DNA from 2 places in the Asticcacaulis solisilvae genome. Region 1 is predicted to be linked to the other one. Evidence: predicted binding sites of a transcription regulator. Region 1 holds the regulator's gene; the other holds the start of a gene.
What was found. Region 1 encodes HrcA, which represses chaperone genes, less so after heat shock. Its sites were predicted from a motif close to GTTAGCANTCNNNNNNNNNGANTGCTAAC; they were not measured.
Positions count from the first base shown of each region.

Region 2: the regulator HrcA is predicted to act here: its motif matches at 2,000-2,028, upstream of groES (co-chaperone GroES).

Region 1 covers NZ_CP166196.1:4,022,544-4,037,580, forward strand. The annotation lists gene dnaK (molecular chaperone DnaK) at 1-44, opposite strand, end outside; gene AB8717_RS18855 (dienelactone hydrolase family protein) at 325-1,263, shown strand; gene AB8717_RS18860 (M3 family metallopeptidase) at 1,327-3,360, opposite strand; gene AB8717_RS18865 (usg protein) at 3,555-3,827, shown strand; gene AB8717_RS18870 (hypothetical protein) at 3,833-3,985, opposite strand; gene grpE (nucleotide exchange factor GrpE) at 4,133-4,750, opposite strand; gene hrcA (heat-inducible transcriptional repressor HrcA) at 4,785-5,879, opposite strand; gene AB8717_RS18885 (hypothetical protein) at 6,011-6,235, shown strand; gene AB8717_RS18890 (hypothetical protein) at 6,298-6,516, shown strand; gene rph (ribonuclease PH) at 6,623-7,339, shown strand; gene AB8717_RS18900 (helix-turn-helix domain-containing protein) at 7,336-7,548, opposite strand; gene AB8717_RS18905 (DUF2975 domain-containing protein) at 7,545-8,066, opposite strand; gene rdgB (RdgB/HAM1 family non-canonical purine NTP pyrophosphatase) at 8,182-8,796, shown strand; gene hemW (radical SAM family heme chaperone HemW) at 8,789-9,919, shown strand; gene AB8717_RS18920 (hypothetical protein) at 9,939-10,151, shown strand; gene rsmI (16S rRNA (cytidine(1402)-2'-O)-methyltransferase) at 10,148-11,017, shown strand; gene AB8717_RS18930 (YraN family protein) at 11,004-11,399, shown strand; gene gshB (glutathione synthase) at 11,459-12,412, shown strand; partial or broken gene AB8717_RS18940 (YifB family Mg chelatase-like AAA ATPase) at 12,616-14,164, shown strand; gene AB8717_RS18945 (SRPBCC family protein) at 14,161-14,694, opposite strand; gene AB8717_RS18950 (ArsR/SmtB family transcription factor) at 14,691-15,037, opposite strand, start outside.
Region 2 covers NZ_CP166196.1:3,721,678-3,736,714, reverse strand. The annotation lists gene groL (chaperonin GroEL) at 1-1,633, opposite strand, end outside; gene groES (co-chaperone GroES) at 1,683-1,973, opposite strand; gene AB8717_RS17535 (hypothetical protein) at 2,132-2,347, shown strand; gene AB8717_RS17530 (DUF3320 domain-containing protein) at 2,487-7,226, opposite strand; gene AB8717_RS17525 (O-linked N-acetylglucosamine transferase, SPINDLY family protein) at 7,362-9,065, shown strand; gene AB8717_RS17520 (hypothetical protein) at 9,062-10,054, shown strand; gene AB8717_RS17515 (hypothetical protein) at 10,042-10,893, opposite strand; gene AB8717_RS17510 (GNAT family N-acetyltransferase) at 10,890-11,456, opposite strand; gene AB8717_RS17505 (class I SAM-dependent methyltransferase) at 11,459-12,526, opposite strand; gene AB8717_RS17500 (aminotransferase class I/II-fold pyridoxal phosphate-dependent enzyme) at 12,529-13,677, opposite strand; gene pseH (UDP-4-amino-4,6-dideoxy-N-acetyl-beta-L-altrosamine N-acetyltransferase) at 13,743-14,300, opposite strand; gene AB8717_RS17490 (phytanoyl-CoA dioxygenase family protein) at 14,297-15,037, opposite strand, start outside.

The DNA.
Region 1 (15,037 bases):
CAGGAGTTGGTCGTCCCTAAGTCGATACCGATGATTTTAGCCATGGGTCTGAATTCTGCTCCGTTGAGGCGAATGGTTTTGGCAGCCTTATGAAGAAAGCACCGCGCTTGTCCATCCCCGATGAGGTTAAATTGTTACTTTGACCGATTGTGACCGACTTGGGACACACCCGGCTTCAGTCCGGGATATGGGAAATCCCGCATGGGCCGCAAGGGTATTGCGCGATTTTTTACGGACGGGGCATTCCGCCGCGACAGGGCCGCTTGTCACACGACGTGAAAACATTAAAACCACGGAGTCAGGTGGGCAGACAAGGACAGACACATGGACACGATCGTCAACATTACCCGCCCGGAAGGGTCCGAACCCGCCGACTTTCACCTGAACCGCCGTGCCCTGTCGGGCCTGTTCTTCGCCGGCTACGCCCTGTCGGCCGGCACCGCGACGGCGCAGGCCATCACCACCGACACGGACGGCCTGTTCGCCAAAAACATCACCATCGCGCCGCTGAGCGACGAAGGCGCCTACCAGATCCCGGCCTATGTCGCCATGCCGGCCAAGCCCGGCAGGCATCCGGTCATCATCGTCGTATCGGAAATCTTCGGCCTGCACGATTATATCCGCGACATCTGCCGGCGCTTCGCCAAGCAGGGCTATGCGGCCCTCGCGCTCGACTTCTTCGCGCGCAAGGGCAATGCCGCAGCGCTTTCCAATATCGACCAGGTCCGCCCGCTGGTCGAGGCCGCGACCTATCCGCAGGTAATGAACGACATCAAGGCGGCTTTGAAATGGCTGGCCAATCCCACCGATATCGGCCAGCCGCACGGCATGTTCGGCGGCAAGGGCTTTGCCGACATGGCCCGCGTCGGCATTACCGGCTATTGCTGGGGCGGCACGCCGGTGTGGATGGCCGCGGCGACCCTGCCTGAAATCAAGGCCGGCGTCGCCTGGTACGGCCGTCTTGAGCGCCCGGCCAGGGACCAGTTCCTGGGGGCCGAAGACCGTCCGTGGCCGATGGACATCGCCGCCACGCTGGAAAAGCCGGTGCTGGGACTCTATGCCGACCACGACCAGGGCATTCCGGTGGCCAGCGTCCAGCGCATGAACGACGCCCTTGCAGCGGCAAAAAAGACGCCGTCGCACATTATCGTGCTCGACAACACCCAGCACGCCTTCTTCGCCGACTATCGCCCGAGCTACAATCCGGACGCATCGAAGATCGCCTGGGCCGACTGCCTCGACTGGTTCAAAAAGTACCTGTAAAAAACCCGGGCTTTTCAGCCCTGGTTCCAGAATTTACTTGGCCAGAATTTACTTGGCCAGAATTTACTTGGTCTGCAGCTCTTTCTTGAAGGCCTCGAGGCTGAGCGGCCGGCCGAGGAAGTTCTCGATCAGCACATTGGCGTCCTGCGAGCCGCCCGGTTCCAGCACCAGCTTGCGGTAGCGCATGGCGGTCTGCGGATTGCGCATGCCGTCGGCCTGGAACTTCGTGAACAGGTCGAGTGCGATCGCCTTGGACCAGACATAGGTGTAGTAGATCGCCGAATAGCCGTTCAGATGCCCGAACGCTGCATAGGAATGGGTACCCGGCATGGGCGGGAACATCGAATAGCGCGCGATCTGTTCGTCATAGGTCGACGCCAGGTCGAAGTCCGGCTTGCGGTCATAGAAGTTGAGCGACACCGCCGAATAGGCCAGCTGGCCCTTCCACATGGTCGGCTCGCCGAAGTGACGGCCGGCATTCATCTTTTTCACAAGCGCTTCCGGAATAGGCTCGCCCTTGTCGTTCGAGGCAAAGCCCTTGAGCGTGTCGTAGTTCCAGGTCCATTCCTCCAGCAGCTGCGACGGCGCTTCGATGAAGTCCCATTGCAGGGCGCCCATCGACTGCGTGCCGTACTGCGTATGGCCCGAATACATGTCGTGGATCAGGTGGCCGAACTCATGCAGGAAGGTCGTGACGTCACCGTGATCCATCGGTCCGGTCGCCGGGAAGTTGGTGACCAGGGCGCCGACCGGCACCTGGCGGCCTTCGACGCCGGTGCGGATCGGGAACTGGGCGGCATGGTTGTACTTGCCCGCGCGCGGGCTGAGGTCGAGATAGAAGCGGCCGACCAGACGGTTTCCGTCATACAGCTCCCAGGCCGTGACGTCGGGGCTCCATACCTTGGTGTTCCATGGCCGGATGTCGGCGCCGAACAGGTCGTGGACGAGGGCGAAGATACCGGAGCGGCTCTTGGACAGGGTGAAGTACTGGCGCACCTCGGCGGCGTCGACATCATACTTGGCCTTGCGCAGCTTGTTCGACATGTACGAATTGTCGTAGCGCTCAAGCCGTTCGATCGACGGGTCGAGCGTCCTGGCGAAGGCCAGCAGCTCGGCATTTTCGGCATCGGCGCCCGGCTTGGCGGCCGCATTGACGTCGTCGAGGAATTTCGCCGCGCGCTCTGGCGAACCGATCATCTTGTCGGCGGTGATCAGGTGCGCGTAGTCGGGATAGCCCAGCACCTGGGCCAGCTCATAGCGCTTTTCCAGCAGGGTCTTCAGCGCCGCGTCATTGGCCGGCCAGCCGCGGTTGGAATAACCGGCCAGCACCTTCTTGCGCGTCTCGCGGATGTCGGCGAAGTCGAACACCGGAATGACATCGGGGTAGTCGTAGGTAATATGCACCAGTCCGTCGGCACCCGGCTTGTGGGCGTCGATATAGTCCTGCGGCAGGCCCTTCAGCTCCTCGGGCTTGAGCGCGATGTCGCCCTTGTCGTCGCGGATGTTCTTTTCGAACAGGATGCCCGCTTCGGTGATCTCGGTATTGAGCGCCTTGACCCTGGCGCGCGTGTCGTCGTCCTTGTCGACGCCACTGAGGCGATAATTGGTCAGCTGCTTTTTCAGCGTAAAGGCGGTCTTGGCGTCCAGGCCCTTGGCCGGGATCGCCGCCAGGCGGTCGTAGATCGGCCGTGAAAGGCCGATCGCCGTGCCGAGGTCCGAGAGCCTGGGCAGACAGGCTTCGGCGGCATCGCGGACTTCCTTGACCGTGCTGGTCTGCGACACCAGGTACATTTCGTTGTTGGCGTCGCCGACGATCAGGTTGAGCGTGTCGTAGGACTTGTAATCGCCGGCGATGGTCGCTGCGCCTTTACGCGCTTCCAGTGCCTTTTCGGCCTTGGTGCCCAGCGCCAGGGCAGCGTCGCAGCGGGCCGTGATCGCGGCCGGCGAGGTTTCGGTGACCGGCAACTGGGCCAGGAAGGCATTGGCTTCGGCATCGAGCGGCGAAACCGCCGGCTTGGCTTTCGGTGCCGCATAGGCGGAGGCGGCGGTCCCGGCCAGCAGGACAGCGGCAAGAGTAAGGCGGAGGCGATTGGACATGGAGTGCCCCTTCATTTCAGGAAGCGGCGAGTTAAGCACAATTGTAACAATTGGCAACCGGGCAAGGCCGGCGTTTGGCAGCACTCGCTGTCAGTTGCTGTTAATTATTTGTAATTAAACAGTTTTTAACAGAAAATAACTTGAAGTCCAGCACCATTTTGTTACGCTGACCAGCCTCTGTTGAGGAGTAGCCTATGCGTGTTTCGCCAGAGTTCGAGCGCCAGATGCGCGGGTACGGCATGACCACCGCGCACATTCTCTATCACATGCCCGATTTCCATTCGGTCCTGCAAACCTATGTCTGGCAGGACTACGATATCGCCCCGGACTTTCCGGCGCTGAAGAAGTTTCTCGATTTCTGGGAGGCCCATCTCGACGGGCCGCTGCATTCGGTCCGCTACGCGCACAAGTCGCTGATCGGACCCAGCGAATGGCGGGCCATCGACGGCGAATTCCACCTGCACTGACCGCGTCAGCGCAAGGCCAGCCAGGCCATCCCGGCGGCAATCGCCACCATTATGATCAGGGCGGCAAGCATGGGCAGCAACCGCTTGCGCGGGCTGCGCGGCCTGTTGTGATTGTGCGGGCCTGAGCCCCCCTCGTGTGCAAGACGCAATCGGGACATGCCGACGGTCTCCATCCCCTGTTTTCAATAGCTACGGCGGGAATAGGCCCGCCCCGGAATCCCGTCAAGAGTGTCGTCTGTGAAATATTTCAGACACGAAAAAAGCCTCCGGCACAACCGGAGGCTTTTCGGCAATCAAAGGGCGGGTCAGGCCTGGGTGTCGATCCGGTCGCCGGCGTCTTCACCCGAGGCGTCATAGCCGTTCTTTGCAGCGTTTTGGGCCGGCTGGGAGGCCGCCGCCGTCTTGGCCGCCACGGCGACCATGGCCGGGCGGATGACGCGGCCGAACAGCTCGTAACCGGCCTGCATGACCATGATGACGCCGCCGCCTTCGACCTCGGTCGACGGCTGCTCCATCACCGCCTGGTGCAGGTTCGGGTCGAAGCGGTCGCCCTTGAGCGGCGCGATCTTCTTGACGCCGTTCTTTTCGAAGGCGCCCGCCAGTTCCTTTTCCGTCATGTCGATGCCGGCCACGAAGTTCTTGAACGCGGGGTCTGCGATGTCGGCCGGAACCGACGACAGGGCGCGGCTCAGCACGTCGGCGACGTTGAGCAGGCTGGTGGCGAAACGCTGGATGCCGTAGGCGCGGGCATCGTTCGATTCGCGCTCGGCGCGGCGCTTCACGTTCTCGACCTCGGCGGCGTAGCGCATGGCCTGTTCCTTGAGCTGCGCGTTTTCGGCCTGCAGCTCTTCCAGCGCCTTGTTGAGCAGGGCGGTGCCGTCCTCTTCCAGGTTGCTTTCAGGCGTGCCGGTATCTTCGCTCATATCAAAGTCGTCCTTACATCACGGGCAAAGGCCCCTAATCGAGGAGCCGGCCCAATAGCTTTGCGGTATAGTCCACAAGTGGGATGATACGTGCGTAATTCAACCGGGTGGGCCCGATGATGCCGATGGCGCCGACCACCCTGGGTCCGCCCGTCCGGCTTTCACGCATCATGTAGGGCGCTGCAATAACAGCCGAGCCCGACAAAGAAAACAGTTTCGATTCGGCGCCGATGAAAATTCTGACGCCCTGGGCGTCCATGACGTCGTCGAGCAGGTCGATCAGCTCTTCCTTTTGCTCGAGATCGTCGAACAGCGAGCGTACCCGTTCCAGGTCCTCCAGCGTCTCGGCGCCTTCCAGCAGGTTGGAGCGGCCACGCACGATCAAGGCGCGTTTTTCCTGGTCGCCGCCCGACCAGACGGCCAGTCCGGCTTCGATCAGCGCCGCGGCCGCCTCATCCAGACGCAGGCGTTCCGTGTCGAGTTCCGCCTTGAGCAGCGTCCTGGCCTCGCCCAGGGTGCGGCCCTTCAGCCGCGCATTGAGATAGTTCGACGCCTCCATCAGCACGGACGGCGTCGTGCCTGGTGCCAGCGGCATCAGGCGGTTTTCGACGCGGCCGTCGTCATAGACCAGCACGGCCAGCGCCTGGTCGATGCCCAGCGAAATGAATTCGACGTGCTTGACCCCCGATTCGAAGACCGGCGTCATGACCAGGCCCGCGCCCCCGGCCAGGCCCGACAACAGGTTGCCGGCTTCGTGGAGCGCCGCGTCGAAGGTCCGGCCCTTGGCCATCAGCCGCGCCTCGATATCCTGCTTGGCGTTTTCGCTGAGGTCGCCGATTTCGAGCAGGCCATCGACGAACAGGCGCAGGCCCTGGTGGGTCGGCAGGCGGCCGGCCGAGATATGCGGCGCCGACAACAGGCCCAGCGCCGACAGGTCCTGCATGGTGTTGCGGATCGAGGCCGGCGACAGGTGCACGCCGCCGCGCGACAGGGTGCGCGAGCCCACGGGCTCACCGGTTTCGAGATAGGTTTCGACGATCTGGCGAAAGACTTCGCGCGCACGCTCATCGAGCTCGCTCAGCGGCGCGGCGGAATTCATCAGGCTTTGAAAACGCGGAGAGTGACGCATGCGCCCCATATGGTCTTGACGAAGCTATTTTACAAAAGACAGGCGATTCCGCCAAGGTTTAAAGAACGCATGGCTTCCTTATTGCATCCGGCGTCACAAGCTTGCAAAACTTCCATCTTATGGATGCCGTCATGACCCGTATCGCCCTGCCCGCCGCCCTCCTTGCCGCGACCTGTGCGCTTGGCGCCTGTTCGATGGCCCCGGCCTCATCCTCGTCCCTGGCCTCGACCGGCTATCACCCCAAATACCTGCCGGCGGCCGACGTCATCGCCGCCAGCGAAAAGAGCGGGAAATTCGGGGGCGCCACCTATATCTGCGGCGACCGTGACTGCGCCACCGCCATCCGCGCGGATTAGTCCAAACTTAGCCACAAACGCCGGTAATATCGTCCCCCATAACAACCTTTATGGGGGCAGATATGAAACGAACCCTGGCGATCCTCGCCGCCGCCGGCCTGGCCTTGGGCGGTTGCGCCGATCTCGACCGCATGGGCAAGCCGGCGACCGACTATGACGGTCCCGACAAATCCGGTCCGCCGCCCCATTGTGCAAAGCCCCAGGACCCGCCCAAGGGCGACCATCCCAGTACGCCGTCACCGTCCGAAAAGGATGCAAACGAAACCTGTCGCGGTCTCTGAAAGTAAAGGGTTTTCACGGGTCCAGTAAGCTGTTAGGCAGGCGGCACCGTCCCCCTGATCCAGAGCCGTCATGTCCCAGTTCGAAGCCCTTTCCGCCCTCAAGACCATCCGTCCCTCGAACCGCAAACCCGATCAGCTGCGCGACGTGGTGATCGAAACCGGCGTGACGCGTTACGCCGAAGGGTCGTGCATGGTCAGCTTCGGCCACACCAAGGTCCTGGTCACCGCCTCGCTGGAACAGGGCGTGCCGTCCTTCCTCAAGGGCAAGGGCCAGGGCTGGGTCACCGCCGAATACGGCATGCTGCCGCGCTCGACCCACACGCGTTCGCGCCGCGAAGCGGCTGCCGGCAAGCAATCGGGCCGCACCCAGGAAATCCAGCGCCTGATCGGCCGCTCGATGCGCGCCATCATCGACCTGAAGGCGCTCGGCGAACGCCAGATCACGCTCGACTGCGACGTCATCCAGGCCGACGGCGGCACGCGTACCGCTTCGATCACCGGCGCCTGGGTGGCGCTCAGCATGGCGTGCGACAAGCTGGTAGCGGACAAGGTCATCGAATCGAGCCCGATCATCGACCAGGTCGCGGCGATTTCGTGCGGCGTCTTCGAGAACACGCCGGTGCTCGACCTCGACTACGACGAGGACTCCAACGCCGAAACCGACGCCAACTTCGTCATCACCGGCAACGGTCATTCGGTCGAGATCCAGGCGACGGGTGAAAAACGCGGCTTTTCGCGCGACGAATTCAACGCCCTGTTCGATCTGGCGCACGCCGGCTGCAAGACCCTGTTCGAGCTGCAGAACAAGGCGCTCGGCCGTTAATTCGGTTCGTCTTCGCTATATTCCAGGATATCGCCGGGCGTGCACGACAGCGCCCGGCAAAGGCAATCGAGCGTCCGTAAGCGCAGCGCCATGGCGCCCTGGTCGCGCAGAACCTCGAGGTCGCGCACGGTGATGCCTGTACGGTCGGACAGCTCCACGATCGACAGGCGCTTGCGCGCCAGCATGTCTGCCAGGCGGATGCGGATCATATGGTCAGGTCCGCTTCCTGGCGCAGGCGCGCGCCTTCCTTGAAGATTTCGGCCAGGACGAAGACCACCAGCACCGAGAACCACGCCGTCACCGCGCGCAGGCCGTAACCCTGGTCGAGGCGCACATGCATCACGTGCTCCATGAAGGCGCGGCCGACATAGCTGAGGATTTCGAGACCGGCCAGGCCGAAGCCGATCCAGCGCAGGCGCCGTGTATTGTCCGGATGGAAGGCGTCGCCGGCGGCCAGGGTCGAAAACACCTGGCGCGTCAGGTGCGTCACCAGCAGATAGCCGCCAAGCGACAGAGCAAAGGCAAGCATCATCAGGGCTTCCATACCCGACGACATGTCGGCCGACAGGTCGAAGCGGCGCACCATTTCGGCGGCCATGTTCGGCATGACCAGCAGGGCGACCGCCGCCAGGACCACCACCACCAGAAGGCTCAGCAAACCGTAATAGACGACGTCGAGCGCGGTCTTGAGCAGGCTTGAGATCGAACGCGGGCCGAGGAAGCGCATAGGGGGTCCGGAGCGGTGAAGGACGGTCCTTCATCCCATAAATCGCAGGCTTCGCACAACGGCTCTTTTCATTTGCCGTGCCTCGGTTACAAGACGGCCCGAATAAGGAGCCGTCATGAGCCTGTCGCTGATCCCCGGTCAAAAGCTGATCGCCGCCACCCACAATCCGGGCAAGGCGGTCGAAATCGCCGCCATCCTGAACGGCCGCTTCGAAATTGTGACCGCCGGCAGCCTCGACCTGCCGGAGCCCGAAGAGACCGAAACCACCTTTGTCGGCAACGCCATACTGAAAGCCCGCCACGCGGCACTGCGCGCCGGCATGGTGGCGCTGGCCGACGATTCGGGCCTGAGCATCGCGGCGCTGAACGGCGATCCCGGTGTCTACAGCGCGCGCTGGGCGGGGCCCGACAAGGATTTCACCCGCGCCGCCGAGGTCATCTGGCACAAGATGGACGTCGCCCGTGAGCAGCAGGGCGACGCCTTCACCACGGCCGCCTGGTTCACCTGCGCCCTGGCCGTCGCCTGGCCGGAAGGCCATGCCTGCGTCTTCGAAGGCCGCATCGACGGCACGCTGGTCAAGCCGCGCGGCGCCAAGGGCTTCGGCTACGATCCGATCTTCCAACCCGAAGGCTTCGAGACCACCTTCGCCGAAATGGACGCCGACGCCAAGGACGCCATCAGCCACCGCAGCCGCGCCTTCGCGCAGCTGAAGGCGGCGCTCATTGACTGAGCCCGTCAGCCTTTACGTCCACTGGCCGTACTGCGCGCGCATCTGTCCCTATTGCGATTTCAACGTCACGCGCGACCGCGGCCAGGCGATCCAGCGCACCCTGTTCGACGCCATCCTGACCGACCTGCGCACCCAGGCCGAAGCGATCGGCCCAAGGCGGCTGGCAAGCGTCTTTTTCGGCGGCGGCACGCCATCATTGCTGCCGCCGGAGTGGGTCGCGGACCTGGTCGCCGAGGCACGCAGGCTCTTTCCAGCCGCGGAGCCGATCGAAATCACGCTGGAAGCCAATCCGACCGACGCCGAGATCGGCCGCTATCGCGCCTTTCATCAGACCGGCATCAATCGCCTGTCGCTGGGCGTGCAGTCGCTGGACGACGACGCGTTGAAATTCCTCGGCCGCAACCATTCCGCCGCCGAAGCCAGACGCGGCATCGAAACCGCGCAAGGCGCGTTCGGCCGCGTGTCGCTCGACCTGATCTACGCCCTGCCCGGCCAGTCCGCCGAAGCCTGGCGCAAGGCGTTGACGGACGCCGCGGCGCTCGGCGTCGAACATATCTCGCCGTATCAGCTGACCATCGAATCCGGCACGGCGTTCGGCCGCGCGGTCCGCCGCAAGCTGTGGGCGCCGCCAGACGAAGAGACAGCCGAAGCCTTCTATTTCGCCACGCAGGACACGCTGGAACGTTCAGGCTTTGAAGCCTACGAGGTGTCGAACCACGCGCGCGGCCCCGCCGCGCGGTCGCAGCACAATGTGCTGATCTGGGAAGGCGTCGACTATATCGGCGTCGGGCCGGGCGCTCATGGCCGCCTGACGAAGGCCGGCATCCGCCACGCCACGACAGCGCTCAGCGATCTTAAAACCTATATTGCCCGCGTGAACGAGACGGGCACCGGCCACGACAGCGAAGCGCTGAACGCCATCGAAGCCCAGGAAGAAGCCGCCATGCTGGGCCTGCGCCTGATCGAAGGGCTGGACCTTGCCCGTACGCCCGACCTGGGCCTTGGCACTCGCGCCGCGCCCCTGATCGCCGACGGTTTCATGGCGATCGATGGCAACCGCCTGCGTGCCACGGCAAAAGGCCGGGTCGTGCTGGACAGGCTGCTGTTCGAACTCCTATCATAGGCGCCGGAGACTTTTATTCATGACCAGAACCGGCCTTATCGCCTACATCATCGCCTTCGCCGTCGCCGTGGCCCTGTTCGCCGCCAATGCGCTCGGCCTGTTCAAGGACATTCCGCACGGCTTCCAGATCGCCGTCGTCGTCTTTGCCGTCGTCTGGGTCGCGGCGCGCATCGTGCTCGGCCGCATGGGCCACCTCAAGGGCGGACGCGGCCGGACGCGGCCGGATCAATGACAGAGGCCTTCTTCGCCCCGCCGCCGCGGCCCGTCACGCCCGGCCTCTACGTCGTGGCCACGCCGATCGGGAACCTGCGCGACATCACGCTGCGCGCGCTCGACGTCCTGCGCGCCGCCGATGTGGTGCTGGCCGAGGACACACGCGTCGCCGCCAAGCTGCTGTCGGCCTACGACCTGAAAAAGCCCTTGCTGCGCTATGACGACCATGCGGGTCCGGCGGTCCTGCCGGAAATCATCGAGCGCCTGCACGCCGGCCAGGTCGTAGCGCAGATATCGGACGCCGGCACGCCGCTGATATCCGACCCGGGCTTCCGCCTGGTCGAGGTGGCGCGCGAAACCGGCGTCAACGTCCATCCGATTCCCGGCGCGTCTTCCGTATTGGCGGCGCTGTGCCTGGCGGGCCTGCCGACCGACCGCTTCCTGTTCGCCGGCTTCGTGCCGAACAAACAATCGGCGCGCCAGACCTTTTTCGGGGACTTCATCACGCAAAACGCCACGCTGGTCTTCTTCGAAACCGGCCCGCGACTGCATGAGTCCCTGACGGACATGCTCGCCGTCTTGGGCGACCGCGAAGCCTGCGTCTGCCGCGAACTGACCAAGCTTTATGAGAATGCCTATCGCGGCACCCTGTCGGCCCTCGCCGCCGACCCGCACCTGCAGGAACCCAAGGGCGAGATCGTCATCGTCGTGGCGCCGGCGCCCGAGGAAAAGCCGTCAGTCGACTCGCTCGACGACGCGCTGAAACTGGCGCTGGAACACTATTCTCCGTCCGACGCGGCAAAGCAGCTGGCCCAGGTGTTCGGCATTCCGCGCAAGGTCATCTATGAAAAGGCCCTGGCGCTAAAGAGCCATGACCGTGGATAGAGCCGCCGCCCGGTCGGCACGCGGCAAAAAGGCGCGCCGGCGCGGGCGGATGCTGGAATATGTCGCCCTGGTCCACCTGATGCTGAAGGGTTATCGCATCCTGGGGTTTCGCCTTCCCATGCCGCAAGGCGAGATCGACATCCTGGCGCAGAAGGGCAAACGCCTGGCCGTGATCGAGGTCAAGTCGCGCGGCGATGCCGACGCCGCCCTGACAGCCGTGACGGCGATCCAGCAGGACCGGCTGTGGGAAGCGGGGCTGGCGCTTCAGGAAACCCGCCCGCAGCTGGCGGCGCTCGATCTCAATATCGATCTCTATACGCTCACGCCCGGCCGATGGCCGCGCCACACCAAAAACGCCTTCGAAAAGATAGAGCGGTTTTAGCCTTGCGCCGCCCCCTCCCGCACCGCATATGAGCGGGGCAAAATTCTGAGAGGTTTCCCATGCCGCTGCGCGTCGCCGTCCAGATGGACCCGATCGAGAAGATCAATATCGGCGGGGATACGACCTTTCTGCTGATGATGGCGGCGCAGCGGCGCGGACACCAGCTGTTCGTCTACGAACCCCGCCACCTGACCCTGCTCGACGGCAAGCCCTTCGCCCGCGCCCGGCCCGTCTCCCTGCGCGAAGTCAAGGGCGACCACGTCACGGCCGGCGACTATCAGGACCTCGACCTGTCGAAGGATGTCGACGTCATCCTGATGCGCCAAGATCCGCCCTTCGACATCGCCTACATCACCGCCACCTACTTCCTGGAAGTCGTCCACCCGAAGACGCTGGTCGTCAACAATCCGACCAGCGTTCGCGACGCCCCGGAAAAACTGCTGGCGACGCGTTTCCCCGGCCTGCAACCGCCGACCATCATCTCGTCCGACTACGAAGCCCTGCACGCCTTCTTCGAAGAGCACGGCGACTGCATCCTGAAGCCCCTGCACGGCGCCGCCGGCAACGGTATCATCAAGCTCAAGGCCGGCGACCGCAATCTCGACGCCCTCGTCGAATTGATGGGCAGCATCAGCCGCGAACCGGTCATCCTGCAAAAGTTCATCCCGGCGGTCAGCGCCGGCGACAAGCGCATCATCCTGATCGACGGTGAGATCGTCGGCGGCATCAACCGGGTGCCCGAAGAGGGCGCGGTGCGCTCGAACCTGCGCGTCGGCGGGCGGGCGGAAAAACTGGTCCTGACCGACCGCGACCGCGAGATCTGCGAGACGCTGAAGCCGGTGCTGAAAGAAAAGGGCTTGATGTTCGTCGGCATCGACGTTATCGGCGACTACCTGACCGAGATCAACGTCACCTCGCCCACCGGCGCGGTCCAGATGAAGGCCTTCGAAGGCATTGACGCCGGCGACGCTTTGTGGGATCGCATCGAGGAAACCCGCCGTTCGGCCGGTTGAGTTGCCTTTACGGCAACTCGGGATATACGCGAAATTTTGCACATTTTTCCGAAGTTTCCCCCGCGTTAACTTTTTAATTCCTCATAAGTTCATTTTTCGTTCTTGATTTGTATTTTGTCCCGCCCTAGGGTGTGGATAATTTCGAGTCATTAGGAAGTAATGTCCGACGATTCGAGTGGCCTTCACGCGGATCAGGGGGATTCATGCCGGCGCGAGTGACGACGATCGCTTTCGAAGGCGCCGAGGTGCGCAGGATCGAGGCCGAGGTCGTCCTGACGAAGGGGCATGTCGCCTTCCAGGTGGTCGGATTGGGCGACAAGGCCGTCGCCGAAAGCCGCGAGCGGGTGCGCGGTGCCTTTGCCGGCATCGGGCTCGGCATTCCGAACCAGCGGATCGTCGCCAACCTGTCGCCGGCCGACATGCCCAAGGAAGGCACCCACTACGACCTGCCCATCATGCTGGCCCTGATGGTGGTGATGAACCTGATCCCGCAGGATGCGCTCGACAGCTATGTCTGCGTCGGCGAGATGAAGCTGGACGGCCGGATCGCGGCCATTGCCGGCGCCCTTGCCCGCGGCGATCGCCGCCAATGGCTGGGGCATGGGGCTGATCTGCCCGCACGACAACGGGCCCGAAGCCATGTGGGGCGGCAACGACACCGTGCTGGCGCCGAAATCGATCATCGCGCTGATCAACCATTTCAAGGGCACGGCCATTCTGGAGCGGCCCGTGCGCGGCGAGCTGGCGGCCGGAGCACAGCCCTTCGACCTGCGCGAGGTCAAAGGCCAGGAAGTGCCCAAGCGCGCCCTGGAAGTCGCGGCGGCCGGCGGTCACAATCTGCTGTTCGTCGGCCCGCCGGGCTCGGGAAAGTCGATGCTGGCGCAACGCATGCCCGGCATATTGCCGCCGATGAGCTCGCACGAACTGCTCGAAACCTCGCAGATCTGGTCGATGGCCGGCCTGATCGCCAAGGGCGAGCTGACGCGCGAACGGCCGTTCCGCGCGCCGCACCATTCCGCCTCCATGGCCGCCCTGACTGGCGGCGGCATGCGCGCCAAGCCGGGCGAAGTCTCGCTGGCGCACAACGGCGTGCTCTTCCTGGACGAATTGCCGGAATTTTCGCCGCAAGCGCTCGATGCGCTCAGGCAACCCCTTGAAACCAACGAAGTCGTCGTCGCCCGCGCCAACCACCACATCAGGTATCCTGCGCGGGTCCAGCTGATATCGGCGATGAATCCGTGCAAGTGCGGCTACGGCGGCGTCGGAAAAGGGGCGTGCGGCAAGGCGCCGCGTTGCCTGCGCGACTACCAGGGCCGGGTATCGGGACCGCTGATCGACCGCATCGACCTCCAGATCGACGTGCCGCCGGTCACCGCCGCCGACCTGGCCCTGCCGGCGCCGGCCGAAGGCAGCGCCGAGGTCGCCGCCCGCGTCGCCGTGGCGCGGAAAATCCAGTCGGACCGGGCCGAAGCCCTGAACCTGCCAGCCGGCAACGCGCTTAACGCCACGGCCTACGGGTCGGGACTGGAAGCCATCGCGGTTCTCGATCCGGCGGCCAAGGCGCTGTTGACCCAGGCAGCCGAACGCAACGGGCTGACGGCACGGGGCTGGACGCGGACGCTCCGGCTGGCGCGGACGATCGCCGATCTCGAACAGTCGCCGAACGTCCTGCGCCGCCATATCGCCGAAGCCCTGATCTATCGCCGGACGACCGCGCCGGAGACAGGCGCGGTCACCAGCCTGCAGATTTAGGCCGGCAGGCGCTTGTCGTAATCGGCCTTGAGGCGGGCCCAGCCATCCCAGAACGGCGCCGGATTGCGGCCTTCGAGGCGCGCCGCCATGATGTCGAGGTGCATGTGCCAGCCGGCGCTGACGCTGAGCAGGTAACCGCGGTTCGGGACGCCGCTGTGCGTCAGGGTCAGCAGGACCTGGTCGCCCCTGGCGGTCAGTTCGAACGTTACGCCGCCCGACTCGCTCCAGGTGATGGCCAGCTTGTGCGGCGGATCGTACACGACAACGCGGCCTTCCATGCGGTGCTCCTCCCCGAAGCCGTCGGGACGGCGGCCCGGCGGATCGGTCAGTTCGTCATTGCGCCAGATGAATTCGAAGGCGCCGTCAGTCTTCATTTCCATCGGTCCGGCGGCCAGCCACAGGCGTCGCAGGCTTCCGTCGGTCAGATAGTTCCAGATGCGGTCGATGGGTCCGGGCAGCAGGCGCTCGATCTTCAGCGTCTTCGGTTCGGTCAGCACGCCGTAGGCGTCAGCGGTGGCAAGTCCGGTCATTGGTCTTCTCCTTTGGGATTCAACGGATTTGAAGTTTTCGCGGCGTCTTCCTCGCGAAGCAGCCGTTCGAGCACATCCAGACGGCTGTTCCAGAAGCGCTCATAGACACTCAGCCACTGATGGGCCGTGGCCAGCGGGCCGGGATCGAGACTGCACAGGTGCGTGCGTCCCCGGACCTGGCGGCGGATCAGGCCGGCGACTTCGAGCACCTTGATGTGCTTGGACGCCGCCGCCAGCGTAATCGAAAAGGGCTCAGCCAGTTGGCTGACCGTCCGTTCACCGCCGGTGAGGTCACGCAGCATCTGCCGCCGCGTGGCATCGCCCAGGGCATGGAAAACGGAAT
Region 2 (15,037 bases), 300 kb from region 1:
CACCCATGCCGCCCATTCCGCCGCCGCCCGGCATGGCCGGCGCTGCGTCCTTCTTGGGCGACTCGACCACGGCGGCTTCCGTCGTGATCAGCAGGCCCGAGACCGAAGCCGCGTCTTGCAGCGCGGTGCGGACGACCTTGGCCGGGTCGATGACGCCGTCGGCGACCAGGTCGACATACTTTTCCGTCTGGGCGTTGAAGCCGTAGGTCGGGCTGTCGTTGCCGAGAACGTTGTTGACGACGACCGAACCTTCGACGCCGGCATTTTCCGAGATCTGACGGATCGGAGCCTGCAGGGCGCGGCGGACGATGGCGATACCGGCCGTCTGGTCGTCATTGGCGCCTTCGAGGGTTTCGAGGGCCTTCGACGCCTTGAGCAGCGCCGTGCCGCCGCCCGGAACGATACCTTCGTCCACGGCCGCGCGGGTGGCGTTGAGCGCGTCGTCGACGCGGTCCTTCTTTTCCTTCACTTCGACTTCGGTCGAGCCGCCGACGCGGATGACCGCGACGCCGCCGGCCAGCTTGGCCAGACGCTCTTGCAGCTTTTCACGGTCGTAGTCCGAGGTGGTTTCCTCGATCTGCTTCTTGATCTGCGCGACGCGGCCTTCGATGTCGGCCTTGTCACCGACGCCGTCGACGATCGTGGTGTTTTCCTTGGTGATCGTGACCTTCTTGGCGCGGCCCAGCATGTCGAGCGACACGGTTTCGAGCTTGATACCCAGGTCTTCCGAGATCACTTCGCCCTTGGTCAGGACGGCGATGTCTTCCAGCATGGCCTTGCGGCGGTCGCCGAAGCCCGGCGCCTTGACGGCGGCGACGCGCAGGCCGCCACGCAGGCGGTTGACGACCAGGGTCGCCAGCGCTTCGCCTTCGACGTCCTCGGCGATGATCAGCAGGGGACGGCCCGACTGAACGACGGCTTCGAGGATCGGCAGCATGGGCTGCAGCGACGAGATCTTCTTGTCGAACACCAGGATGTACGGGTCTTCGAGGACCGCTTCCATCTTGTCCGGGTTGGTGATGAAGTAGGGCGACAGGTAGCCGCGGTCGAACTGCATGCCTTCGACGACATCCAGCTCGGTTTCGGCGGTCTTGGCTTCTTCGACGGTGATGACACCTTCGTTGCCGACCTTTTCCATGGCCTTGGCGATCATTTCACCGACTTCGGTGTCGCCGTTGGCCGAGATGGTGCCGACCTGGGCGATTTCCGAATTGGTCGTGACCTTCTTCGACGACGCCTTGATCTGCTCGACGACGACGCCGACGGCCTTGTCGATGCCGCGCTTCAGGTCCATCGGGTTACGGCCCGAGGCGACCGACTTCAGGCCTTCGACGGCGATGGCTTGGGCCAGGACCGTGGCGGTCGTGGTGCCGTCACCGGCCTTGTCGTTGGTCTTCGAAGCGACTTCGCGGATCAGCTGGGCGCCCAGGTTTTCGAACTTGTCCGAAAGTTCGATTTCCTTGGCGACGGAAACGCCGTCCTTGGTCGAGCGCGGGGCGCCGAAGGACTTTTCGAGGATGACATTGCGGCCCTTGGGACCGAGCGTGACCTTCACCGCATTGGCGAGGATGTTGACGCCGCGCAGGATCTTGTCGCGCGCGTCGGAAGCAAACAATACGTCTTTGGCAGCCATTGTTTCGTTCCTTTAAACTGAGATTGGAAAATAGGACGGTTGCGCGCGATTACGCGACGACAACGCCCAGGATGTCGGATTCCTTGAGGATCAGCAGGTCTTCGCCGTTCAGCTTGACCTCGGTGCCGCCCCACTTGCCAAACAGCACGCGGTCGCCGGCCTTGACGTCGAGAGCGACTTGCTCGCCCTTGTCGTTACGGTTGCCGGGGCCGACGGCGACGACTTCGCCTTCCTGCGGCTTTTCCTTGGCGGTGTCGGGGATGATGATCCCGCCCTTGGTCTTGGCTTCTTCTTCGATGCGCTTGACCAGGACGCGGTCGCCTAACGGGCGAAAGCTCATGATATGTCCTCCATTTGAGTGGGTTTGTTAGCAGTCCCCCGCGGGGAGTGCCAACGACACCCGGGAGGTAGTCTCGGGGTCCGGCGGAGTCAAGGGGCGGGACAAAGGGAAAATTGTAGAAAACTTGCGCAGGCCCGGTCGACGCCCATCTTTTGCCGATGAGCACATTCCTCTTTATTGTCGTTTTCGTCGTCCTCGCCGTGCTGGCGGCCATGTTCGGCCGTCGCATAGGCAAGGGCCTGCGTCACGGCATCGGTATCGGTATGATGCTGTTGGGTTTTGGCCAGGTCATCGACCCGCCGCAGCGCCACGGCACGGAGTCCGTCGAAAACGACCGGGACGAATCGGAAGCAGGGAAGGGCGAAAAGAAGTAGCGGCGCGTTTCTCCTTCCTACGCGCAGCGTGGGGAGGGGGACCCCGAAGGGGGGGAGGGGGCCTCTTTCTTTAGCTTCGTCCCCTCCGTCAGCTTCGCTGACACCTCCCCATTTTCAATGGGGAGAAGGATTCTTTCGCCTACCCCACCGTCAGCAGGTCGCCTTTTTGCACCAACTGGCCATCTGCCGTCAGCGCGCTGACCCGCTCCTCGATCCGCGTCCGTAAGGCCGCCGAGGTCGAGCCGAAGCCGAACAGCCGCGCCACCGCCGGGATCAGGTCGTCCCGCGCAGCGCCGTAATTGTCGCCGACGATCTTCAGCACCGCCGCATCGATCTCGGCCGGCGGCAGCATTTCCGGCTTGCGCAGATTGGCTGACGTCACGCGCGAACGGTCGCGGATATGGATCTGGCTGTCCGGCACGCGCCAGAAGCCGTCATCCTCATCGATGACGCCCTGCGCCTGGTTATAGGCCAGGGCCGCGGCCACGAGGCTTTTCAGCTTCGGCGTCGTGCGCGGCAGGCCCCATAGCGACCGTACGCGCGTGACGACCTCATCTGCGTGGACAGGGTCTTCCTGCTCGACGATCGGCAGGACGATATCGGCCATGTCGGCGATCGACAGGTCGCCCGGATCGCGGCGGCGGTTCACGGCGAACGCCGCCTCGGCATAGTAGAGGCGTTCGGGCGCGTCCCCGGCTTCGGCTGGCGGCGCCAGGGCCTCGGCGACGGCTAGCGGTGTCACGGCCTCCGCCGCCGGCACGGGGGCGTGCGCATCGCGTTCGCGCCACTCGGCCTTCGCGCTATCGATGGCCGCCTCCAGCTTTTTCAGCTCCTCCTTGGGCCGCAGATACCAGTCGGCGCTCCAGACGCGATGGATGATCCAGCCGTGCGCCTCCAGAACCTGCTGGCGCAGGCGGTCGCGGTCGCGCGCCGACCGCGACGCATGGTATTGCGCGCCGTCGCATTCGATGCCCAGCACGAAGCGGCCCGGCCTTTCGGGATCGGCGATGGCCAGGTCGACACGGAATCCGGACGCCCCGATCTGTGTGCGCACATCATAGCCCAGGGCGCGCAGACGCGAGGCCACCTGGTCCTCAAACAGGCTGTCGGTCTCACTGAGGGCATCCGCCGCTGTCTCGAAACGTCCGGTCTCGGCGAAGGTCATGAACAGTTTCAGCGCCGCCACGCCGCGCGACGGCGTGCGCTCCAGGTCGATATCGGCACCGGTGAAGTTGGCGAAGACCTCGCAGCGCAGCTTGGCGCGCGAGATCAGGACATTGAGCCGGCGTTCGCCGCCTTCGCCCGACAACGGCCCGAAATTGTGCGCCAGGTTGCCCTGCTCGGTCTTGCCATAGCCGACCGAGATGAAGATGACGTCGCGCTCGTCGCCCTGGATGTTTTCGAGATTCTTGACGAAAAACGGTTCCGCGCGGCCTTCGTCGAAGAAGGACTCGCAGTCCGGATTCCCTCGCCGCAGCAATTCCAGTTCCTTCAGCACCGCCTGGCGCTGCGACACCGAGAAGGTCGCGACGCCCAGGGATTGCTGCGGATTTTGCTGCGCATGGGCGATCACGGCCTCCGCGACGATCCTGGCTTCCTTCGGATTGGTCCGCGTATTGCCGCGGTCGTAGGCCGTGTCCTTCAGCCAGTGGAATTTCAAACCCATGCCGGCGACCGCATCGAACGGCGACGGCACGATGAACAGGCGGTTGTCGTAGAATTCGCGGTTCGACACGGCGATCAGCGACTGGTGCTTCGAGCGATAATGCCAGCTCAGCATACGGTGGGGCGCGCCCTTGGCCAGGCACAGGTCCAGGATGCTTTCGGCGTCGCGCGCCGCGATCGTCACGCCGTCGTCGTCTTCCGGCGCGTCGTCGCCGGTCAGCGTCTTGAAGAAGGCGGTCGGCGGCAACTGGCGTTCGTCGCCGACGACGGCGATCTGGTCGACGCGGGCAATGGCGCCCAGCGCGTCCACCGGCTCGATTTGCGACGCCTCGTCCATGACCAGCAGGTCGAACTGCAACGCGCCGGGTTTCAGGAACTGCGCCACCGAAAGCGGCGACATCATGAAGACGGGCTTCAGGTCCTGGATGGCGGCGCCGGCCTGTTCCAAAAGCACGCGGATCGGCTTGTGCCCGCGCTTCTTGGCAAGCTCGGCATTGAGCACGCCCAGCGGCCCGATGCCCGCCGAGCCTTTGGGCCGGTCTTCACCGTGACGCACGGCGATTTCCTGCTTGGCCAGTTCGATGCGTTGGGAATCCAGCCGGCGGAAATCGGCCACTTTTCGGGCCTGGCCTTCGCCGTCGAAGGCTTTCAGCTCGGGCCAGGCTTCGAACAGCACGTCGCGCAAGACCTTGGCGTAGGCGCCATCGAAGGCCGGGACGATGTCCTCGCCATCGAGCCCGCCGCCATGCACGGCCTCGACGATCGGCACGGCCCCCAGGCTAGCCAGTTTGCGGCCGCGTGCCGCAAAGGCGATGTAGCGGCTCAAACCTTCCAGGTCACCCGACCACGCGCGGCAGCGTGCATCGAGATCGGAGATGACGACCTTGCGCGCCTCGTCAACACCGAAGGCGCGGGGAAGATCGAGGGTCAATTGGGCAGCCAGGCCGTCAAACAGGGTCGTGACCTCCGTCATCGCGGTGTAGAGCGCCTGGCGTGTCCGGTCGGCGTCGTTCAGGGCCGCATCATCGAGCCCCGCCAGTTTCGGCCAGACCTCGGGCGGCAGGTCGGCGTGCGACTTGCGCCAGTTCAGCACATTGGCCAGGGATTCCCACTGGCTGTCGGCGCCTTGCCACAGGCGCCCGAAGGCCTGGCCCTGTTCGCCCATGCCGGCCATGGCGGCCTCGGTTTTTTGCAGCGAAATGATTTTGTCGACCAGCTTCAGCCGCGCATCGGGGTCTTTCGGCAGAATCCCGCGCAGATACGAACGCAGCAGTGCGATCTGGCGCTTGTAGTCACCGTCGAGGAAGCGGAACAGGTCGCTGCTCTTCGTCGCGATGGCGGTGCGGATGGCGCTGTAGTCGGCGTCGCGCCCGGTCTCGTTGACCAGCGGCAGGACGTCGACGCGCTGCCGCGTCAGGGACTCTCCTGTTTCGATGAGCTTGTCCAGCGCCTTGACGTTGGTCCACGCCGGATGTGGAAACGCCAGGCGGTCGGCGTCGCGCGGCAGCGGCGTCAGTTGCAGCCAGGCCAGGGAGCGCTTGAAATCGTGCAGGACCTCGGGCGGAGGCGCAGCCAGAAGGCGCGTCGCGACCTGCGCTTCGGTCAGGGCGGCTGCGATCGCGATCTGGAGCTTGCCGATGTCGCGCGCGACGGCGTCGCGTTCCGACGGATCGAGCGGGTCGCACGCCACCCCGCGCCACGGATGCTGCGTCGGCTGGCCGACAATGGTGCGGCGTTCGGCGAAGTCCTCCGCCACGGCCCGGCGCTCGGCCACATCGCGGGCCGTCCAGCCGCGTGCGCCGTCGAGCGCGAACTCGCCGCCGGGCTCGCCGTCGCCATGCCAGCCCGCCAGCCGCACCAGGATCTGCTGCGGTGACAGGCCCGACGGAGCAAGCGGTTGATGCAGACGGTCCGCGAAACCGTTGAGATCGCCGGTGACGGCATCCAGCTGTTCCGGAACCGTGGCATCGACACGGACGGCGGGCGTGGCCGCCTCCCGGGTGCGCTTCAGCTCTTCCAGCACGGCACGCTTGTTGACCTTGTTGGAATGCAGTTCCAGTGTCAGCGGCCCCAGGCCCACGGCCTTGAGACGGCAATGGACGACGTCGAGCGCCGCCATCTTTTCGGCCACGAACAGCACCTTCTTGCCTTCGGCGGCCGCGCCGGCAATGATGTTGGTAATGGTCTGCGACTTGCCGGTGCCCGGCGGTCCCTTGACGACCAGGGTGCGGCCGCCGACCACTTCGGCGATGGCGACGGCCTGTGACGAATCGGCGTCGACCACGTGGCGCTGCCCGCCCGGTGGCAAGGTGTCGTCGATAGGCTCATCGTCGCCGACCAGCGGCTGGCTTTCCGGGAAGCCGTCGCGCAGGATGGCGGTGATCATGGCGTGCTGCTCGATCGCCCCCGCTGGCCATGTATCGGGATCGAGGTCGCGGTACATCAGGAACTTGGCGAACGAGAAGAAGCCCAGCACCATGGCGTCCGGAAGGACTTCCCAGCGTTTTTTACCTTTCACGGTTTCGGAGATTGTCGAAGCGTAGGCGCCAAGATCGACCTCGTCCTCGTCCGGAAAGTCTTCGATGACCAGGCCGAACTCCTGCTTCATCTTGGCTTGCAGGGTCAGGTTGGGCGAGGGTGGCTCGTCGCGGCCTTTGAGGTGAAAGCGGTCGGCGGCGCTGGAACGCTCAAGCCGCACCGGCAACAGCACCAGCGGGGCATGGCGCGCGATATCCGACGCGTCATCGTCGTACCAGCGCAGCAAACCGAGCGCGAGGTACAGGATATTGACGCCCTGTTCCTCCTCGAAGGTGCGGGCGTCGTACCAGATGTCGAACAGGCGCTTTTGCAGGCCTTCCGACGTCAGGCGCGTCTGTAGTTTCGAGTCCGTATGACGCGCCGCGCGGCCTTTCTCGTCGGTCTTTTCGTCGCCGGGCTGTGGGATGCCGCCAGTCTCGCGATCCTCAGGATCGAGCGCGGCCTTTTCTTCGGCCGTGAGGTCAACGCCCGGCAGAAAGGTCATCGCCTTGCCGTCGGACAGCAGGCGGAAGACCTCGGCCGCCTTTTCGTCGACGATCTCGACCACGCGATTATTGCGCGTCCTGAGCGGCACATTCAGCAGCCGGTTGCGTGTCGACAGGTCGAGCAGGGCGTGCCGCTCCTTCAGCAGCCGTTCCCGGATCGAAATGCCTGTCGTCGCGCTGTCGTCAGCCATGGAATTTCCTCGTCTTTTCGCGTGCTACGCTAGTTTAGCGAATTGGCTTTGTACAGCCTGCGCGGCCCTTCAAAACACGGTTCGTTAACCGTCTGAAACTATGTTTCGAATCTGCAATCACAACGGACACTGGCCATGACCGCCGATCCCGCCCTGCTCGAACGCGTATCCGCCAATCTCGCTGATTTCCGGGCGGCGCTGAAGGATGGACGGCCGGCTGACGCGCTTATCGCTACCGACCGGCTGGTCGAGGATCTGCCGCAGTCGGCCGAGGCCTGGTACTGGAAGGCCAGCGCGCATATCGCCGCCTGCGACGAGATGGGCGCCGCCGCCGCTTTCGATGTCGCCAACCGCGCCCAGGTCTACGATCTGTTCGATAGCTTACAGATCGATGTGCAGCGTTTTCTCAAGGACCCGGCTTACAATATCCAGATCAGCCAGGTTGCCTACGGCAACAAGCTTCCGGCGGTCGCCTCGATCTTCGGCATGCAGGCGATCAGCCAGGGTGTGACCGATCCGCAAGTCCTGGTTCATCACGGCCTGTCATTCCAGCACCAGGGCCGCATGGACAAGGCCTTCACCGTCTTCCGTGATGCCGCATCGATGCACGCGCATATGGGCGTCATGCAATTCTATCTCTATGCCTGCTTCTTCATGCCGAACGGTTTCGAGCTTTATGCGCGTGAGGCGCGCAACTGGGCGGCGCGCTTCGGCCGTTTCGCGGCTCCGCCCATGCCGCGCGCGCCTCTCGAGGGCCGCCGCCTGCGCATCGGCTATGTCGCGCCGGGCATCATGAAGACGCAGCTGCGCCAGTTCCTGACGCCGGTGCTGGACGCACACGATTCCAAATCCGTGGAAGTGATCCTCTACGTCCACAATCCCGCCGACGAACAGGGCGCGACCTGCGACCGCATGGTGGCCACCGGCGGGATGGACGACGACCAGCTGACCGAGCTGATCCGCAAGGACCAGGTCGATATCCTGATCGATACCTGGGGCCATACGGCCGGCAGCCGCATGGGGGTCTTCGCGCGCCGCGCCGCGCCGGTGCAGATCGCCTGGATCAACTTCATCCAGACGACGGGCCTCGGCACCATGGACTATGTCCTGCACTGCGATTCCATGGCGGCGCCGGGCACCGATGCGCTGTTCAGCGAGACCGTTTTCTCGATGGGGGCGGTGACCATCCCCTATCGCCCGTCCATGGTTCCCGCCGCGCCCGCCCCCACGCCGGCGCTGCAAAGCGGCGTCGTCACCTTCGCCTCGTTCAACCACCCGGCCAAGTTCAGCGCCGAGACGATCAAGGCCTGGGCGCGCATCCTCAAAGGCTGCGACAATAGCGTCCTGCTGCTCAAATACGCGTATTTCAACGACCCGGTCATCCAGCGCACCTTCCGCGCCCGCTTCGAAGCTCATGGCGTCGATCCCGAACGCGTCGTCTTCGAAGGCTTCTCGCTGGGCGCCGAATATGCGCAGTCGTTCACGCGCATCGACCTGGCCCTCGATCCGTCGCCCTGCCCGGGCGGCACCACGACCTGCGACGCCCTGGCTAACGGCGTGCCGGTCCTGACCCTGGCCGGCGACAACTTCTACGCCCGCATCGGCCTGCAGGCCATGAGCTATCTCGGCGTGCCGGAACTGGTGGCTTCGTCCTGGGACGACTATGTCGAAAAGGCCGTGGGGCTTGGCAACGATATCGCGCGGTTGAACGAAATCCGCGCCGGTATCCGTGACGCCTTCGAAGCGTCGCCGATCCGCGATGAACAGGGCTTTACGCGTCATTTCGAGACCGTGCTGGTCGATATGGCCGGCCGCGCCGCCGCCGTGAAGGTCGCGTGACAAAAGGGATAGGCAGCGTCCTGCCGCCGCCCGCCCCAGGTGTGCGCGTCCCTTCGCTTTTTTCCGAAATGACCGCCGGGCGAAACTGGCGCGGCTTCCGTACGGCGCGGGGTGCGCTGAAGGCGCTGTTGCGCCATCGCGGCATCAAGCGGCTGTGGCTGCCGGCCTATGTCTGCACGACTCTGGTCGAAGGCGCGGGCGACTATGAGGTCCGGTGGTACGCGACGGGGGACCGTCTGGAGATTTCGCCCGAGGCGCTGGATGGCGTCGCTGCGGGCGACGCTGCCGTCATCATCGACTATTTCGGCCGCAGCCCTTCTGACGCCGTAAGACGGCTGGCCCATAACACCGAGGTCTTGTGGATCGAAGACCGCGCCCAGGCCATGGCGCCCGACGCCGCTCCGTTCGGCGAAGTCATCCTGCACAGTCCGCGAAAGGTCTGGGGTGTCGGTGACGGCGGCCTCCTGGTCGGTGACGACCTGCCTGATCCGGCCGGGGCAGGGAACGACAACGTCTTCGCGCCCAACGACCTGCGTGCCGCCGATCCTGACGGGCTGGATCCCGCGCCGTGGTTCAGCGCCTTCCGGGCGCGTGAAGCGGCCTTTGATCCAGCGCCCCTGGCCATATCGGCGCGTACGCTTGACACTTTGAAATCGGTCGAGCCCGCCACCGAGATTGCGGCGCGCAAGGCCAACTGGGCCGTGCTGGCCGAAGCGCTGCCCGACATTGCCCTATGGCCCGTGACGACGCCTGATTTCTCGCCGATGGCCTTTCCGGTGGTCGTGAACGATGCCGCCGCGCTGGCGGCGCACATGGCGGCCAGTCGCATCTGGTGCGCGCGCCACTGGGCGGAACTGCCGTCGCCGCAAGGCTTTGCGGCGGAACACGCGCTCAGCGGCCGCTGCCTGTCGCTGCCGCTCGACGGGCGCTACGATTCCGATGATATGGAAAGGATTGTCGCGACAATTCGCGAAGTCTACCCGCGATAGGCCGGGAAGAAGGCTGAACTCTTGTCCGCCGCCAGCCGGTCATAGGCCTCGCGGTCGAGCACGGCGCCACAGACGTGAGCGGCCGTCCGGCTGTTGGCGAAACCCTGCTTGAACTGGAAAAGCCCGCTGTCCTCGGCGCCGAAGGCACCCGGCCCGCCGCCGAGATTGATCACGCCCTGATCGCCGAAATGCGTAATGGCGGCGTCGTACAGCGCAAACGCCGCGCCGTTCTTGTAGCCCAGTTCATTGCACGCCGTCAGGTGGTTATAGACGATGCCGTCATTGGCGAACCACAGAGTCATGCCCGCCATCTCGTCGCCGACGAAGGCGGCAAAGGCCGTGATGTCGTCGTACTTCGCCAGGACGTCGAAATATCCGGGCTTGAAGGCCGCCATGCCGGTGACGCCACGGCTTTCGACCAGTCCGGCATAGAGGATGTTCCAGTCGGGCAGCCAGCGCGCCAGCCTGCCCTGTTCGATGCGGCAGCGGCGGTGGCCGCGCCGGATGCGCTCGCGGTGGTGCGCCGACGGCTCAAACGCCCCGTCGATCAAAAGGTGCGTCTTGAAGGCCGTCACCTGGTCGAAATGCGGGCGGAAGGCCTCGATATCGTGGGCCAGGGGATCCGGAACGATAACCAGCGACACCAGGCCGTGGGCGCGCAAATCTTCCAGCCCTTCGGAAATATCGCCGCTGATGATCGCCATGGGGTAGGACCCGACGGCGTCGTGGCCGCCGTCGGCGATGTCGCGATCGACCACGGCGGTCGACCATGACGGCACGGCGACCGCCGTACCCAGCGCCGCCACATAGTCGTCGCGGGCGTAGGCGTGCCGGGTCACGGCGCCGCCCAGTAGTCGGTTTCCGCCAGCAGCTCGCGGTAATCGTCCTGCGTTACGCCGACGATGATGCGGTCCCAGTGCCGGCCCTGGCGGAAGTGCCAGCCGCGTTGGCGGCCTTCTTCCTTCCAGCCGCACTTGCCGACATAGAGCTTATAGGAGGCGATATTGTATTCGATGATGTCGCCGTCGAGCCGGTTCAGCCGCAGCTCGTCGAAGGCGTAGCGCATGGTCGCCATCACCGCGTCGCGGGCATAGCCCTTGCCACGCGTCGCTTCGGCGCCCAGCATCATGCCGTGGAAGGCATTGCCGTTCTTCATATCGATATTGACGATATTGGCGGTGCCGATCAGCGCGCCCTCATCCTTGCTGACGATGGCGTAGCGATGATTGTTGGCGTCGTGGCCCAGCCCCTTGAACCAGGTTTTCGTCGATTCGAGGTTCGAGGCGAAGCGCCAGCCGCCAAGGTGTTGCCACAGCTCGGGATCGTTGGCCCAGGCGTGCAGTTGCGGCAGGTCGCCTTCCTCGATGGCGCGAAGGATGACGCGTTGGCCGTGGATGTTCATGCTCAGCCCTTCAGCTTGACGAACAGGGCCGTGCCCATGACGAAGGCGAAGGCGACGTTTTCCGCGTGGTCGGCCAGATAGGCGTCACCGACGCGCTTGGGGCCGTCGCCGAACGCCCAGACATAGTCGTCGAAGATCACGATGCCGCCCGGCGCCATATGCGGCGTCCACAGGCGCGTATCGAGGTCGGCCTGTTCGAAGGTGTGGTTGCCATCGATATGCAGGACGCTGATCTGCCCCGAATAGTCCGTCTCGCCGAAGGTCTCCGACACGATGCGCGCGCCCGGGCCGTAGTGCTTCGCCGCCTCAACCGACAGGCCGCGGAAGACGTTGAGCCGCCCGCCGGCCAGCGGCGCCAGGTTGCACTGGAAGATGGTGTAGCCTTCTTCCCAGTCGACATTGGCGGTGGAACGATCCAGCGCATCCACGCCCTGGTCCATGACGGCGCGATCGTTGACCCACGGATCGATGCACAGCACCTTGCCGATATCGTAATGGCGCGCCAGCAGCAGCATCAGCCCGGCCGAGCGTCCCCACCATGAGCCGATCTCGACGATGTCGCCCTTGGGCGCGCACCGGAAGGCTTCGATCATGGCGGCGATCTTGTCGTTGTCGGTCATGCCGCCGATCGTGTCGACCAGCCTGAGGGTGCCGGCCAGCATGGCGCCCGACAGGCGCGGCTGTTGCGCTTCCATGAACCAGTCGTCGTCGGCCGCGATGCGGTCGGCGCGGTTATAAAGCGCCTGGTATTCGCGCATCTTCGCCGCGACGGGCGACGTGTTGAGCAGCTTGATGTCGGTGTCCGGCAGGGTCTCGGTCAGCACGGTCGAGACGACGTCGTGGGGCGTGAAGATCGAGCGCGCGCCTGTCGTCTCCAGCGTCCGCATCAGCTCTTCGCGGAAATCGGCCTCGTGGACATAGGGCAGGAAGTGCCAGTCGTCGTAATGCACGGCCGCGGGGTCGAAGCGCAAGGACGAGGCGCCGACGACGCGCTTGCCGGCCGATTTCGCGCGGGCGGCGTAGTCGACCGATTCCGGCAGACCGCAGGGGAAGACGAGGACGGTTTCCATAGCTATCTCAGATAATGGCCCAGCACCGTGGCGAGGCGGATAATATCCTCATCGCCCATCGCTGCGAAGTAGGGCAGGCCAAGCGTCGAGGCTGCCAGGCGTTCGGTGACCGGCAAGGGCGTGCGCGGGAATTCGGCGAAGGCGCGCGAGGTATGGCAGCCCATTCCCCACCACATGCGGGTATCGATGCCCTGCGCGGCCAAGGCCTCGGCAACCTCGGCGCTGCGGCCGTCACCGACATGGGCGACGCAGACCGAGGTAATCCAGTCGAGACCCCAGCCGTCCTGGAAGGCGACGGGGGCGTTCATCAACAGGATGCGCAGGCGTTGGGCGACGCGCTGATAGGTCTGGCGCGTTGCCGTCCAGTTGTCCATGGCGGCCATGGCGACGGCGGCGGTGTATTCGCTGATCTTGGCATTGGTGCCCAGGCGCAGCGATTCGCGTGTGCCGTAGAAGCCGAAGGCGGTGATCGAGCGCACGCGCTCGACGAAATCGCGCGGGCCGGCGACGAAACCGCCTTCGCCGGCGCCGAGCGCCTTGGTGGCGTGCAGGCTGACGACGACGGGGATATCGGCGGTGGTCGCGGTGTCGTAGGCGGCGGCCGCGTCGATGACGACGCGGATCGGGCTGTTGCGGTCGTAGGCCGTCCAGGCGTCGAGATCAAGGCGCTGACCGAAGGCGCAGACCGGGATGACGGCGCTGACCGGGCCGGGCGCGTGCTTCAATTGCGCCGCGAAGGTCTCGGGATCGAGCATCCACGTGTCTTCGCGCACATCGACGAACCATGGGGTAAGGCCGGCGGCCGTCACGGCATGGGCGGTGGCGACGAAGGTCCACGACGGCAGGGCGCACAGGCTCCCTTGCGGAAGTTTGAGCGCCTTCAGGCAGGCGGTAAGGCCCAGCGTCGCATTTGACACGGTGACGATGCGCGTGCCGTCCTTGAACCGCGTGGCCAGCCGGGCTTCCAGTGCCTGGTTGACCGGGCCGAAATTGGAATACCAACCCGATTGCTCGATGCTTTCGAGGTAGGGAAGGATGGCCGCGGTCGCCGGCATGTAGGGGCGCGCGATGGCGATGCGCTGAGATGCGATTTCAGGCGCGGTGTCCGGAGCGGCGGGGGCGGGGGTGATACGCTGAGACAGGCGGGACATGGCAAGACCCTTGAGAACTATGTCAAAAGGGTAACGCCAAGATCGTTAATAAAGGCTTTGATGTATCAAAGCTGAAAACCTCGGATTGCGAGCCTGTCCCGGGCCGCGTCGCGCCTGTCTTGCCAGTCGGATTTGAGCAGGCCCAGGCCGTAGACATCGTGCGGGCCGTCCGATTTGACGACGTGGCGGCGGAAAAGAGCCTCACGCACGAACCCGAACGATTCGTGCAGCTTCCATACGGCTTCGTTGGAAACGAGCACCTCGCACCACAGTTTTTCGAGGGCGAATTCGCCGAAGACCTTTTCGATCATCAGATACTCGATGCAGGCGCCGATGCCCTTGCCGCGCGTCGCCGGGTCGGCCAGGTAATAGGCCCAGGCCGCCTTTTCATGAATCGCGGAAATGTCGGCCAGATTCGCCAGGCCGACCGGCAGGCCGTCCCATTCGATGATCCAGTAGCGGCGGTCGGCCGCGACAAGCGCGCCGCTGAACCAGCGGTCATGCGTGTCGCGGCCGATCAGGCCGTCGGAATACATGTAGGCGCGGACGTCGTCGCGGTTGCGCCAGTCGAACAGGCGGTCGCTGTCGTCCGCCGCCAAAGACCTTAAGGCAACCAAAGTCATTCCGGGCGCGTGATGATGGTATTGGCCTTGATCTGCGCGGCGCCATGCGCGTCGAGGTCGCGGCGCGTTTCCTCGAGGCTCAGCGGCCCGTCGATCGTGGCGTTGACCGCGTCCATGCCGGTCTTTTCGGCACTTCCGCGCGTCAGGATGTAGCGCGCGGAGAAGCGTTCGGAATCGGACGACACGGGCTGGGTGCCGTGCAGCGTAAAGCTGTGCCACATGGCGGCGTAGCCCGTGCCGCCGACCAGCATCATGTCCTGGACACCGACGCTGCGGCCGAAACCGTCGGAATAGCGCCAGTGGCCCTTGTTGCGTGTGTCGGGCACCAGGTCGTGCGGGAAGAGGGTGGCGCCCAGCACATGGCTGCCCGGTATGACGTAGAGCGGCGCGTCGCCGGCCGTCACCGGGTGGATATAGACGTAGAGCGTCAGGAAGTCGGCGGTGCGGCTCTTCCAGTCGATAATGTCCTGGTGGAAGTCGATGCCGTAGAAATAGGTGATGTCGCGGTATTCGGGCTTTATGTAGGCGCCCAGGTTATTGACCGGATTGCCGCGGATGCGCGGCGCCAGCCAGTCAGGCAGCCAGCGTTCGGGCACGCCGCAGACGAACTTCGAATCGAGCACCTCGAAATCGGCGCCCAGGACGTCGGCGACCGGCCCGCGGATCGCGTCGTCGGCCAGGATGAAGTCCGACAGCGACGACAGGGCGTGCAGCAGATTGCGGCCCGGCTGGGGGTT